DNA from 2 places in the Rhizobium favelukesii genome. Region 2 is predicted to be linked to the other one. Evidence: riboswitches for the same ligand, from Rfam matches in the RefSeq annotation. Region 2 holds a riboswitch; the other holds the start of a gene.
What was found. Region 2 has a riboswitch for S-adenosylmethionine ahead of metA (homoserine O-acetyltransferase MetA). Riboswitches for the same ligand answer to the same signal wherever they lie in the genome.
Positions count from the first base shown of each region.

Region 1: it holds a riboswitch for S-adenosylmethionine, as region 2 does, so the genes downstream of both, LPU83_RS41480 (O-succinylhomoserine sulfhydrylase) here and metA (homoserine O-acetyltransferase MetA) in region 2, are expected to answer to the same signal.

Region 1 covers NZ_HG916852.1:624,935-632,201, forward strand. Annotated here, with positions in the region: gene LPU83_RS41460 (aspartate aminotransferase family protein) at 428-1,624, shown strand; gene argF (ornithine carbamoyltransferase) at 1,667-2,584, shown strand; gene LPU83_RS41470 (Hsp33 family molecular chaperone) at 2,677-3,672, shown strand; gene apaG (Co2+/Mg2+ efflux protein ApaG) at 3,673-4,065, opposite strand; gene LPU83_RS41480 (O-succinylhomoserine sulfhydrylase) at 4,264-5,448, opposite strand; SAM riboswitch at 5,494-5,572, opposite strand; gene LPU83_RS41485 (2'-deoxycytidine 5'-triphosphate deaminase) at 5,645-6,739, shown strand; tRNA gene LPU83_RS41490 (tRNA-Gly) at 7,223-7,267, shown strand, end outside.
Region 2 covers NZ_HG916852.1:4,046,877-4,054,143, forward strand. Annotated here, with positions in the region: gene LPU83_RS58505 (ABC-F family ATP-binding cassette domain-containing protein) at 1-390, shown strand, start outside; gene LPU83_RS58510 (DUF5666 domain-containing protein) at 532-1,149, shown strand; gene LPU83_RS58515 (ABC transporter ATP-binding protein/permease) at 1,154-2,980, opposite strand; SAM riboswitch at 3,131-3,208, shown strand; gene metA (homoserine O-acetyltransferase MetA) at 3,244-4,167, shown strand; gene LPU83_RS58525 (aldose epimerase family protein) at 4,304-5,326, shown strand; gene LPU83_RS58530 (GntR family transcriptional regulator) at 5,441-6,214, shown strand; gene LPU83_RS58535 (SIS domain-containing protein) at 6,211-7,242, shown strand; gene nagA (N-acetylglucosamine-6-phosphate deacetylase) at 7,242-7,267, shown strand, end outside.

The sequences.
Region 1 (7,267 bases), 770 kb from region 2:
GCCCCTGTCTCCGCCTTATTAGCGTTGGTGTAGGCAGAATCCCTCACCGTTGCCTCGGACGTATCCGAAGCAAGAAACGCTTGCTCGATTTTGGTGACTAGTTCCGCCGCATGCAGTCTAGTAATTGAGTTTTAACCTAGTGTGAGGCTGACTCCGTGACAAGAGTCGGTTGAATCTCGGCGAATCGATTCTCAGGTTTTCCCCAACTTGCTGGGCGCGAGAGTCATTTCTGCAACATTAATTGTTGATAGATCCGGAGCCTCCCGATCGCCGCTTGACGCATGCATCAAAACCTCAGTTTTGTTGACATTGCAGTGCGAAAAGTAAATAGTGCTGCTCGCCGCCGAAAGGCGGCATTTTTAATTTCCGGACCTGCATTCCTTAGCCGGCGTCCGGCTGCTGATGGTTATTGACAGGAGATCGCGCCATGGCTGAAGCCGCGCTTTACGACACCTACTCTCGTGCCCCGCTGCGGTTCGAGCGAGGGGAAGGCGTGTGGCTGATCACCGAAACGGGCGAGCGATATCTTGACTTCGGCGCAGGCGTTGCCGTTACCTCCGTCGGCCACAGCCATCCGCATGTGGTGGGTGCGCTGAAGGAGCAGGCCGACAAGGTCTGGCACCTGTCCAATATCTACGAAATCCCGGGTCAGGAAGTGCTCGCGAAGCGGCTGACCGAGGCTACATTCGCCGAAAAGGTGTTCTTTACGAACTCCGGCGCGGAAGCCCTGGAATGCGCGATCAAGACGGCGCGCCGCTATCAGTTTTCCAACGGCCACCCCGAGCGGTTTCATATCATCACGTTCGAAGGTGCCTTCCATGGCCGCACGCTGGCGACGATCGCTGCGGGTGGCCAGGAGAAGTACCTCGAAGGCTTCGGTCCGAAGGCGCACGGCTTCGATCAGGTTCCTTTTGGCGATCTCGATGCCGTCCGCAGCGCCATCACAAACGAGACGGCCGCGATCCTCATCGAGCCTGTCCAGGGGGAGGGTGGCGTCCGTGCGGCGACCAACCAGTTCCTGAAGGCACTTCGTGAGATCTGCGACGAGCACGGTCTGCTGCTGGTCTTCGACGAAGTGCAGACCGGCATGGGCCGCACGGGCAAGCTGTTTGCACATGAATGGTCCGGCGCCACCCCTGACATCATGGCAGTGGCCAAGGGCATCGGTGGCGGCTTCCCGCTCGGCGCCTGCCTTGCGACTGCAGAGGCAGCGTCCGGCATGAAGGCCGGCACGCATGGCTCCACTTATGGCGGCAATCCGCTTGCCATGGCTGTAGGCAGTGCCGTGCTCGACGTGATCCTCGCGGACGGCTTCCTGCAGCAGGTGCGCGACGTCTCGCTGGTTTTCCGCCAAGGGCTCGCCTCGCTCAAGGATCGCTATCCTGATATCATCGAGGACGTTCGCGGCGAGGGACTACTGCTCGGCGTCAAGGCAGCCGTGCCGTCTTCCGAGCTGCTGCAGGCAATGCGTGACGCTCATCTGCTCGGCGTTCCCGCTGGCGACAACGTCATCCGTCTTCTGCCGCCTCTGGTCGTCACACCGGACGAAGCTCGTGAGGGCCTCGCCCGCCTTGAGCGTGCCGCCGAAAGCGTGCGCGCTTCGAAGGTCAAGAAGACGGCTTAATGGATAATGCCTGCCGCAAGGCGGGCCTGATAGGTAAAGACAATGGCTTCCACCAAACACTTTCTCGATCTCTCCGTCGTTGCGGCATCAGACCTGCGGCTCATCATGGATGACGCCATGTCCCGCAAGCAGGCCTTCAAGGCTGGGCAAGGCGACAAGCCGCTCGCCGGCAAGATGCTCGCGATGATCTTCGAGAAGCCTTCGACCCGTACCCGCGTCTCCTTCGACGTCGGCATGCGCCAGCTGGGCGGCGAGACGCTCTTCCTCTCGGGCACCGAAATGCAGCTTGGTCGCGCCGAGACCATTGGCGACACGGCGAAGGTGCTCTCACGTTACGTCGATGCGATCATGATCCGCACCACCGATCATGCCCGCATGCTGGAGCTGGCCGAGCACGCCACGGTTCCCGTCATCAACGCGCTGACGGACGATACCCATCCCTGCCAGATCATGGCCGATATCATGACCTTCGAGGAGCATCGCGGCCCCATCAAGGGCAAGACGATCGCCTGGACCGGCGACGGCAACAACGTTCTGCATTCGCTGGTCGAAGGGGCTGCCCGTTTTGGCTATCGTATGAATATGGCTGTCCCCCTTGGTTCCGAGCCGAAGGATCACTATTTGAACTGGGCCCGCAATGAGGGCGCCGAAATCATGCTCTGCCATGATGCCGACCGTGCGGTCGCCGGCGTCGATTGCGTGGTGACCGATACCTGGGTCTCCATGAATCAGGAACATCGGGCCCGGGGTCACAACGTCTTCCAGCCTTATCAGGTCAATTCGGCTTTGATGGCACAGGCCAACAAGGATGCATTGTTCATGCATTGCCTGCCCGCCCATCGTGGTGAGGAAGTCACGGACGAGGTGATCGACGGCCCGCAATCCGTCGTCTTCGATGAAGCGGAAAACCGTCTTCATGCGCAGAAGTCGATTCTTGCTTGGTGCCTGGGCGCGATCTGAACCATACTTGACGCCACGTTTGGCCGGAAGGCCCGTTGGCCGCGCGAGCGGATGGACACTCTTGTCTGCCGCTCTCAGACTAGGAGAAGACCATGGCAGAACCTGCAGCCGCCCTCAGCGAATTCAATTTCGCCGGCGATGATCACGTCGTTCCATTTCAGGTTGAAGGGCTGGATGTGCGCGGTCGCGCCGTCCAACTCGGGCCGATGCTGGACGCGATCCTCGAGCGTCATCGCTATCCTGCGCCTGTCGCGAGGCTTCTTGCCGAAGTCGTCGTGTTGACGGTGCTGCTCGGCACGTCGCTGAAATTTGACGGCAAGTTCACGGTGCAGACCAAAGGCGACGGCCCGGTGGACCTGCTTGTTTGCGATTTCTCGACGCCCGAAAACGTGCGTGCTTATGCGCGCTTCGACCAGGGCCTCCTCGACAAGGCCATCGCCGCTGGGCAAATCGAGCCTGAACAGCTGCTCGGCAAGGGTATGCTGGCGTTTACGATCGATCAGGGGAAGTTTAGCCAACCCTATCAGGGCATCGTTGCGCTCGACGGAGCGACCCTCGAGGAAATCGCCGGCGCCTATTTCCGCCAGTCGGAGCAAATTCCGACGCGAGTGCGTCTTGCCGCTGCCGAGCTCTTCGATCGCGACGACGTGGGCAAGCCGCGTCACCGTTGGCGGGCAGGGGGGCTCGTGGCCCAGTTCCTGCCGGTAGCGCCGGAGCGCATGCGCCAGCCGGATCTTCATGGGGGCGACGGTGACACGGCCGGCGGTTCCCACAAGGAAGACGATGCATGGATGGAAGCCCGCTCGCTCGTTGAAACGATCGACGCCGACGAGTTGACGGATCCGCAGGTGGGCACAGAGAGGCTGCTGTACCGCCTGTTCCACGAACGCGGCGTTCGCGTCTACGAACCGCGCGAGGTCTTCGATCGCTGCAGCTGTTCGCGCGAAAAGATCAAGGGCGTGCTGAAGGGTTTCTCTGCCGAGGAAATCGATGACAGCCAGGAAGACGGCGCGATCTCGGTCACCTGCGAGTTCTGCTCGACAACCTACCGCTTCGAAGTGGAAGAGGTGGCTGAGGCTGCCGAGTGATCAGTTCAGGACTCTGAGCAGCCCTGGCGAATCCAGCGAGAAGGCGGGTATTTCGACATCGAAAAGCTCGCCTTCATCCGTTTCCATCTGGTAGTGGCCGAACATCAGCCCTGATGGCGTATCCAGTGGGCAGCCCGAGGAATATTCATAGGTATCGCCCGGAGCAAGCCGCGGCTGTTCGCCGACAACGCCGGCGCCCGTGACCTCATCGACGATCCCGTTCTGGTCTGTGATGTTCCAGTAGCGGTTCACCAATCGCACGGTCGTGTCGGAATTGTTGCTGATGACGATCTTGTAGCCCCAGACATAACGATCGTCCTCCGGATCGGATTGCTCCTCCAGATAAAAGGGTTCGACGACGACTTCAATGTCGCGTGTAAGGGCGCGGTACATGCCTACACCATAGTCAACATACGTTACCGGTATCTTATACGGCGGCCCATCCGTCAATAAACCGATAGGCGATCAAGTCCCGAATGCCTGCAATGGCAAGAGGTTTCGCGTGCTAAGCCTAATTTTAGCCCGCCTCGCGTGTGGCGGAAGCGCATGGCGGTCGGCCGGATCGCAGGTGATCCGGCCGATATGGGCTGATCAGGCGTTCACCTTGGCGAGCGCCTGGGCAAAATCCTCGATCAGATCGTCCGTGTCCTCGATGCCCGCAGAGAGACGAACGGTGCCGCCGGAGATGCCGAGCTCTGCGCGCGCCTCGTCGGTCAGGTTCTTGTGCGTCGTCGTCGCCGGGTGCGTGATCAGGCTCTTGGCGTCGCCCAGATTGTTGGAGATCTTGACGATATCAAGCGCGTTTTGAAGCGCGAAGGCTGCCTCCTTGCCACCCTTCAATTCGATGGCAACAAGCGTTGAGCCGCCCTTCATCTGCTTGGCGACGATGTCGGCCTGCGGATGATCCTTGCGGCCGGGATAGATTACCTTGGCGACCTTCGGCTGATCAGCCAGGAAGTCGGCGATCTTCGACGCATTTTCGGTCTGCTGCTTGACGCGCAGTGGCAGTGTCTCGAGGCCCTTCAGCAGCGTCCACGCCGTGAACGGCGACATCGCCGGGCCGGTGTGGCGGTAGTAGTCTTGCAGGTTCTCGTTGACCCATTCCGTGTCGGAGAGGATCACGCCGCCGAGGCTGCGGCCCTGACCATCGATGTGCTTGGTGGCCGAGTAGACGACGATATGCGCGCCGAGCTCGAGTGGCTTCTGGAAGATCGGGGTTGCAAAGACGTTATCGACCACGACCTTGGCGCCGATCTGGTTGGCGAGCCTGGCAACACCGGCGATGTCGATCACTTCCAGCGTCGGGTTCGTCGGGCTTTCCAGGAAGAACACCTTCGTGTTCGGACGGATCGCCTTTTCCCAGTTCTCGAGATGGCGACCATCGACCAGCGTGCATTCGATGCCGTATTTCGGCGCAAGCGTCTCGACGACCCAACGGCAGGAGCCGAAGAGGGCGCGGGCTGCGACGATGTGGTCGCCTGCCTGCACCTGGCAGAGGATCGCGGCGGTGACGGCTGCCATGCCCGAGGCCGTGGCACGGGCCTCCTCGGCACCTTCGAGCGCGCACATGCGCTTCTCGAACATGTCGTTGGTCGGGCTGCCGTAGCGAGCGTAAATATAGCCTTCGGTCTCGCCCTTGAAGCGTGCTTCGGCCGCTTCCGCGCTTTCATAGACGAAGCCCTGCGTGAGGTAGATTGCTTCGGAGGTCTCGCCATATTGCGAGCGCAGCGAACCGCCGTGGACGAGTTGGGTTGCCGGGCGCCAAGTCTTGCTCATGAATCACCACTTTCAAACAACAAAAAAACCGGCCGCGAAAGCAGACCGGTTTTGCACCCGGTCCTTTTAGCCACTTGTTTAACGTGGCTGCAAGCCGACCGGCCAAATCACCACGGGATAAAGCTGCAATACTGCCGTTCTATGCTTGCGTCAATTCCTTGAGTTTGGTTTTGTCTGCGACAAATATGGATGAGGCATGATGGCTCGCGTAACAGGAATTTTGGCAGATCGTGCGATTGCCGCGCTCTTTGAGGCCGGGCGTCTCACCTCTGAGCGCGATTTAGATCACGACCAGATCCAGCCGGCAAGCCTCGACCTCAGGCTTGGCGCCAAGGCGTTCCGCGTTCGCGCGAGTTTCATGCCGGGCCCATCCCATCTCGTGTCCGACAAGCTCGATCGCCTAAGCCTTCACGTCGTCGACCTCTCCGAAGGTGCCGTGCTGGAGACAGGCTGTGTCTATATCGTTCCGCTGATGGAGCGCCTCGACCTGCCGACCGATATGTCGGCCTCGGCCAACCCGAAGAGCTCGACGGGGCGTTTGGATATCTTCACGCGTGTCATCACCGACTATGCGCAGGAGTTCGATAAGATCCCGGCCGGCTATTCCGGCCCTCTCTACCTCGAAATCAGCCCGCGCACTTTCCCGATTGTCGTGCGCCGGGGCTCGCGCCTGTCGCAGATCCGCTTCCGTGTCGGGCATTCTCTGCTCGGCGAGCCCGAACTTCTGGCGCTGCACGATGCCGAAACGCTGGTTGCCAGCAAGCAGCCGAACGTCTCGGGCGGCGGTATTGCGCTGTCGATCGATCTTGCGGGCGACAAGGACGGCCTGATCGGCTACCGCGGCAAGCATCACACCGCCGTCGTCGATGTCGACAAGAAGGCGCAGCACGACATCTATGATTTCTGGGAGCCTCTCTATAGTCGCGGCCGCAACGAGCTGATCCTGGATCCTGACGAGTTCTACATCCTCGTCTCCCGCGAAGCCATCCATGTGCCGCCGCACTACGCGGCCGAGATGACCCCCTTCGATCCGCTGGTCGGCGAATTCCGCGTGCACTATGCCGGCTTCTTCGACCCAGGCTTCGGCCACGCGCCCGCTGGCGGCCGCGGCAGCCGCGCCGTGCTCGAGGTCCGCAGCCACGAGGTTCCCTTCATCCTCGAAGACGGCCAGATCGTCGGCCGCCTCGTCTACGAACATATGCGGGAGCACCCGGAAAGCCTCTACGGCTCCGGCCTCGGCTCGAACTATCAGGCCCAGGGCCTGAAGCTTTCCAAGCACTTCCGCATTTGAGCGTCCTGGTGTGCTCGGTCGCTGGTTGTCGCTTTCGCGTCGGCAGCCAGAGGGCGCCGTTCGCCATCATTCGGCCAGAGGTGGGGCAATGTTTCTGCCGTCGATTTGAAGGAGCGGCGCGTGATAGTCCGGCCGGTAGAATCTTCTTGAGCCTTGTGGTGTTCGTGCTGTGACGGTGTGGGGTCCTAGATCGCGGACAAGGACCGATGGGCGCGCGAACACACGCTTAATCCTGACATTGTCATGAGTCAGATGAATTGAAGGGCGGTTCGCGCGTGCTTTTGTTTTGTTTGTGAGAGCGCTTATAACGTTCGGGTTATTTGCCGCCAAAGGTATTTTACTATGAAAAGGAAGTATTGATCCGCAGTTGTGACCCCGCCCACCAAACCGCGCGGTGGCTGCAATATCAGAAGTGCCTTGTTACCGTTGTCGGTGTTTGACCGCTTGACAGCGGCCATCATCTGTAGAAAGTCTCGCTCTAGTGCGGGTGTAGCTCAATGGCAGAGCAGCAGCTTCCCAAGCTGAATA
Region 2 (7,267 bases):
CCTGATGGACGTTGGATCGAATATGCGGGCGGCTATTCGGACATGCTCGCGCAACGAAAGGGCATCGCCGACGAGCGAAGGAAGGCCGAGAAGGCGGCGCAACGATCGAAACCGCAGGAAGCAACTGCCCCGGCCGAGACGGCGAAAGGAAGGGCTAAGCTGTCCTTCAAGCAGAAGTTCGCGCTCGAAAATCTCCCGAAGGAAATGGCCAAGGCCGAAGCCGAGATCGCAAAACGGGAGGAGCGGATGACGGACTCCGGCCTGTTCACCAAGGACCCCACCACATTCAACCGTCTGGCAGCGGAGATGGAGAAGCTCCGGGACAGCCTGACGAAAATGGAAGAGGAATGGCTGGAACTCGAGATGCTGCGGGAGGAATTGGAGGGCTAAGATCCTTTCGCGCCCGCTCAATCCGACCCGTCTTTGCCGCGCGAACTGGCTTTCACGTTTCATTGATTCGTCAGCGTTCGACCGGCAGGACTAAGCTGCGCCCCGTATCCGCAGCTTGCACGACGGCAAGGAAAGCAGACTATGCCACACAATCTCAAAGCATCTACCGCGCTCGTCTGGGCCGCGGGTTTCCTCGTTATTACGTCGCACGGCGCGCTTGCCCAGGAAGCGCAACGCGTGCGTGGCGCGATTGAAAGCCTGAGCGGCGACACGTTGGTGGTCAAAACACGAGAAGGCACCGAGCAAACGGTGACATTGAAGCCAGACTGGAAGGTGCGCGGCATCAAGAAGGCCGCCGTGGAAGATATCAAGCCGGGCGATTTCGTTGGGGTTGCATCACTGCCAAAAGCTGATGGCGGCGATGGCGCTCTCGAAGTGCTGATCTTTCCAGGAGCGATGAAGGGCACCGGAGAAGGCAGTCGCCCTTGGGACTTGAGGCCAAACAGCACGATGACCAACGCGACGGTCGCGAAAGCCGTCAAGGCAGTCGATGGCCACACCATCACGCTGACATATCAGGGCAAGGAAAAGACGATATCGATCGCCGACGATACACCGATCGTCACCTTCGCCCCTGCCGGAAAGGCAGACCTTGTCGCAGGAGCGCGCGTGATCGTGATGGGAGAAAGAGCTGCAGACGGCACGGTGTCCGCAGCAAACGTCACAGTCGGTAAAAACGGCGTCGTGCCGCCGATGTAAGCCGTCAGAGCGCGGGTGCGGGTGCGTTTGGCGCTTTTGCCACGACCTTCACTTCCGGCTTCGCATGCAGAGCTTCCAGATGCAGCACGCGGGGCTTGAAAGTGTCGACGAAGGCGTCCGAGCGACCGATGTAGATCATCGTGGTGTCAGGCATCGAAGCCAGGACGTCCATCATCGATGATTGCCATTCCGGCTCCATGCCTTCCAGCACTTCGTCGAACACGATCCATTTCGGTCGTACGAGAAGCAGGCGAGCAAAACCGATCGCGCGCTGCTCGTCGGAATCGAGCAGCTTGTCCCACCGGGCCCGGGTATCGAGCCGGGAAACCAGATGGTGGAGGCCTGCCTTCTCCAGTGCTGCCACAACGTCGGCATTCTGATAGGTGTCCGCAGACTCGGGAAACGCCAGCGCTTCGCGGAGCGAACCCCCGGGGATGTAGGCCGATTGCGCGACGAAAAGCATGTCGTCCGTGGGCGGCAAGCCGATCTTACCGCCCCCGCATGGCCAAAGCTCGGAGAGTGCAAGGAAGAGCAGTTTGCGGTTCACGTTGTGATCGCCGTTGATCATGACCTTTTCGCCGGCCTTGATCGTCACGGCGCCTTCGTGGACGCGGAACCCGCCGCACTGGTCGATCTCTTCGCCAATCTTAGAAGCGATCCGTACATGGTCCAGCGTCAGTGTTCCAGGCGGGTTGCGCTCGTAGCTAATCGTGCCCCTGAGATTGATCTCGTCGCTCATGGTGGTGAGCGCTTGACGAAAATCGGTGACACGCATCAGTGTGGCGCGCCATTCGGCAATGGGACCGAAGTTCGCCACATACCAGCGAAGGGCCGTGTTGACCTGGTTGAAAGCACCGACCGATACCATCAGCTCGCCAAACGTCAGGCCGCCGGAGAAGTATGCCGGTGCGGCTACAATGATCGGGATGACCACGACAAGCCAGCCGTAGCCGGCTGACACCCAGGTGAGGTTGACGTTGGCCATCGCCACCCGCTTGATGACGGCGAGCACCGCGCTGATGTCGGTATTGATACGCTGCTGCTCATTCTCCTCGCCGCGCGCCACCGTGATCGCCGGCATGTTCTCGTTGGCATGCATCAGCGCAAAGCGAAGTTCCGCCTCCTTCGAGAAACGATCCGCATTGAGCTTCACAAGCTTGCGGCCTACCAGCTGGCTGAGAATCGATGCGGACGCCGCATAGAAGATTGCGGCCCAAACCATATAGCCCGGAATGGAGAAGGCATAGGTGCCGAAACGGAAGATAAAGCCGCTGGACAATTCCCATAGCACGCCGATGAAACTGATCAGCAAGATCGTCGCCTGCACCAGCCCGATCATCAGGGTCGTCGTGCTTTCCGCGAGGTTGCGGGCATCTTCGTGTAGGCGCTGATCGGGATTGACGCCGATGAGGCCGCTGGCCGAAAGCCGCAGCGCACGCTTGCGCTGGAGCCATTGGTTGACGAGATCGCGCGTCAGACCTTCGCGCATGTAGAGCGCGGTCATCTGGTTCAGCCAGGCCTGCACGACGTTGAGCAAGAGCAGCATGCCCGCGATCAGCGCGAAGACCTTCAGCTGATGAAAGAACCCATGCAAATCGCGCCGAGCGATGCTGTCGTAAAAGGGCGCGTTCCACTGGTTGAGGATGACGGTCGCATAGGCGGTGGCGAGAATGATGGCGATCAGCGCCGTTGCGATCAGCAAGACCCTTCCGCGCACGGGTGAATGCCAGAAAGCCGAGAACATGACCTTCAAGCGATAGCCCAGGCTCAGATCGTATCCTACTCTGTCTTGCCCTTGAATGCTTGGCCTGCCTTCGAGGTCATCTGCCATTACGCGTCCCTAGCCGTCATTCTACTTCAATAAACATCGTGATTCGTTGTGTCCACCAACAGATTCTAGCAGTCATTAACGTGGGAGTGACTTCGCATCGACCCCTCCGTTCGTTTGGGCAATTGATTCGCAGGTCGACTAACGCTATTTAGAACGCTCCGTGGTGATTTGGCCGGCCGGCTTGCAGCCACGTTAAAGAAGTCGCTAAAGGGCCGCGTGCGGACCGATAGCGATGTATTCGTTGTTTTGATCGAGTGACCGCAATGCCCATCAAGATCCCCGATACCTTGCCTGCATTTGAAACCCTGGTTCAGGAAGGCGTGCGCGTGATGACCGAGACGGTGGCTATCCGTCAGGACATCCGACCGCTGCAGATCGGGCTTCTCAACCTCATGCCGAACAAGATCAAGACGGAATTGCAGATGGCCCGCCTGGTCGGCGCGTCTCCACTGCAGGTGGAGCTTTCGCTCATCCGCGTGGGTAACCACAAAGCAAAGAACACCTCGGAAGACCATCTTCTCGCCTTCTACCAGACGTGGGAGGAAGTGAAGCACCGCAAGTTCGATGGCTTCATCACTACCGGCGCGCCGATCGAGACGCTGCCCTACGAGGACGTGAACTATTGGCGCGAAATGCAGCAGATTTTCGACTGGACGGAAACCAACGTCCATTCGTCGATGAACGTCTGCTGGGGCGCGATGGCCGCGATCTATCATTTCCACGGTGTTGCGAAGTATGAGCTCAAGGAGAAGGCCTTCGGCGTCTACCGGCACCGGAACCTGAAGCCGTCATCCGTTTACCTGAACGGTTTCTCGGACAATTTCGAAGTGCCGGTGTCGCGCTGGACCGAAGTCCGCCGCGGCGACATCGAAAAGTCGGAAAGCCTTGAGATCCTGATGGAATCCAACGAAATGGGCGTCTGCCTCGTGCATGAGCGGAAGGGCAAGCGGCTCTATATGTTCAATCATGTGGAATATGATTCAACGTCGCTTTCCGACGAATATTTCCGCGACGTGAATGCCGGCGTTCCGATCAAGATGCCGCACAACTACTTCCCGCACAACGATCCGTCGCTGACGCCGCAAAACCGCTGGCGCAGCCACGCGCACCTGTTGTTCGGCAACTGGATCAACGAGATCTACCAGACCACGCCGTACGATCTCAACGATATCGGCAAGAGCGACTGACACGAGCAACGCCAGGCCACTGGGCGGAGCGTGTCCCCGGCCTGGCAGCGTTTCTTTTTTGCGGCACACCGTTGCGGTTTGCGGCAAATGGGGGCAGGTTCGCTGCCTCACTCGAAGATAGATCTGGACGGTCGTTATGGCGGAATTGTTGAAACGGGAAGTTTTTGGGCAAACCAAGTCGGGAGAAACTGTCTATCGGATCGAGATCAAAGGTGGCGGGCTAACAGCCAAGATCATCACCTGGGGTGCCGTCATTCAGGATCTCCGCCTCGACGACCACGATGCCCCGCTTCTGCTCGGCTTCGACGATTTCGACAGCTACCCCGCTCACTCCTCCTACTTTGGCGCAACGCCCGGGCGCTGCGCAAACCGCATCGGCGGCGGCAGGTTCACGCTGGATGGCAAGAACTATCAGCTCGATCTCAACGAGAAGGGCGTGACCCATCTTCATGGCGGCAGCGACAACATCGCCAAGCAGAACTGGACAATCGTCGAGCATGATGTCGACCGCGTTGTGCTGAAGATCGTCGATCCGGACGGCCGCGCCGGCTATCCGGGCAACTGCACCATCCAGGCAACCTACTGGGTGCATGGCAACGGCGAATTCTCCGTCGTCTACGAATCGACCAGTGATCAGCCGACGATCGCCAACGTTTGCCAGCATGCCTATTTCAACCTCGACGGCCGCGACGATGCGCTCGGCCACGACATCATGATCGCAGCCGACGGCTACCTCGTCACCGATGAACTGCAGGTCCCGACGGGTGAGATCCGACCCGTCGCCGGAACTGTCTTCGACTTCCGCGAGATGTCGCCGATGAAGCGGTTCGACGGCAGCGAGCAGGCGCTCTACGATCACAATTTCTGCCTTTCCGACGACCGGACCGCCAAGCGGTCCGTCGCGCTTGCCCGCAGCCTGAACTCGGGCGTTTCGCTGGAAGTACGCACCACGGAGCCCGGCGTCCAGTTCTATGCCGCCTTCAAGCTCAACGTGCCTGTGCCCGGCCTCGGCGGACGCAAGTATGGTCCGTTCGCCGGCTTCTGCCTGGAAACGCAGATCTGGCCTGATGCAATCAATCACGAGGGATTTCCGGACGCCGTTCTGCGCCCGGGCGAAGTCCTGCGTCAGGAAACGGACTACGTTTTCACGAAGAGTTGACGCTCTGATCTTGTGCTCGAATGAACAAACCCTCGCAGGCCGCCTGCGAGGGTTTTTCTTTTTGGAGTTATTTCCCGCTTGCGATTGGTTCTAAATAGGTTCTATTACTGGAACATGGATAGAACCAGTTTGATAGCCGAGCTGAACAGCCGTGGTCTGCGCGACGAGGCGTTGACGGGACCGCTTTACAAGCGGCTGGCGCAGGCCTTGACTGGCCTGGTTCAGGAAGGATTGCTGAAGCCTGGAACGGCACTCCCCGGCGAGCGCGATATGGCCGAAGCGCTGAAGGTCGGACGCGTGACTGTTCGAACCGCCTATCGTGACCTGATGAACGCTGGCACGCTCGAGTCTCGGCACGGGAGCGGCACCTTCGTTTCCAGCAAGGTCGAACGCATGGAACAATCGCTGTGGCGGCTCTCTTCGTTCTCCGCCGACATGCGCTTGCGCGGTCGCGCCCCTGCCGCAAGGATCTTGTCTCGGACGGTCAATACGCCATCTCCTGAGGAGGCGTTCCTGCTTGGCCTCGGCCTTGATGAACCCGTCCTTCGCCTCGATCGTCTGCGTCTTGCCGACGGGCTGCCGCTTGCGATCGAACGCGCTGTCGTGCCGATAAAATTCCTTGGAGAAAATGGTGGTGGAGAGGGATCTCTTTACGAAGCACTCGCGGCAAACGGCCACCGGCCCGTTCGGGCGCTGCAGAGATTGACGGCGGTCACGCTCGATCCATCATCGGCCGCCGCGCTGCACGTGAATGCCGGCGCGCCCGCGCTACTGATTGAACGCGTCTCGCGCCTGGAAGACCAGCGTGTCGTCGAATACACCCGCTCCCACTATCGTGGCGATGCATATGATTTTGTTGCGGAATTGAGAATTGGAGATGACCTATGAGTGAAAGCCAGTCGCTAATGTTGCAGGAAGCCGGCCAATCGCCGGAGGTCGTCGCAACCTTGCTTCAGAAAGAAAAGTCCGCCTTCGATGAAATCGCGAAGCTGTTTGCATCGGGCGCTCCGACCGTGGTGACGACGGCAGCGCGCGGGTCGTCGGACCATGCCGCGACCTTCTTCAAATACCTGTTCGAGATCACCTGTGGCGTGCCGGTCGCATCGCTTGGCCCATCGATCGCGTCGGTCTATGGTGCGTCTCTGCATCTGAAGGGGGGCATCCACTTCACGGTGTCGCAATCCGGCGCAAGCCCCGACATCATTGCCCTGCAGGATGCGGCAAAGCATGGCGGCGCAACGACGATCGCCGTCGTCAACGTCACCGACAGCCCGCTCGCCAAGCAGGCCGACATCGTTCTCGGCCTCAATGCTGGCCCGGAGAAGAGCGTGGCAGCGACCAAGTCCTTCATCGCCTCGGTCGCCGCGCTTTCCGGTGTCACGGCTGCCATCAGCGGCAAGCGCGATCTGCATGCCTCCTTGGAAAAGCTGCCGGAAGCCCTCCAGGCGACCAGTGGGATCGATACGAAGGCAGCAGAGGACGTTCTTTTCGACGCCAGCTCACTTTATACGGCCGGTCGCGGCCCCGCTTTCGCCATTGCGCTCGAGGCAGCATTGAAAGCCAAGGAGACGGCCAGCTTGCACGCGGAAGCCTTCTCGCTTGCCGAACTGATGCATGGGCCGATGCGTCTTGTTCAGCCGGGCTTCCCGATCGTCGCCTTCACGCCTGATGATCCGGCATTCAGCAACAACGTCCAAGCACTTGAGCGGCTGCGGAAGCTCGGCGCAACCACCGTGCCGTTCTCGGGCCAGCCGGTCTCCGGCATCAATTTGCAGGTGCCGACGACGGGCAGCGGTCTGCTCGACCCGCTCGTTTCGCTGCTCGTCTACTATCGGCTGATCGAGTCAGTCACGCGTCGCAAGGGCTTCGACCCGGACAAGCCGGCCAATCTGCTCAAGGTCACGGAGACGATGTGATGGTTCGCAAGATCTTCTCCGGCGC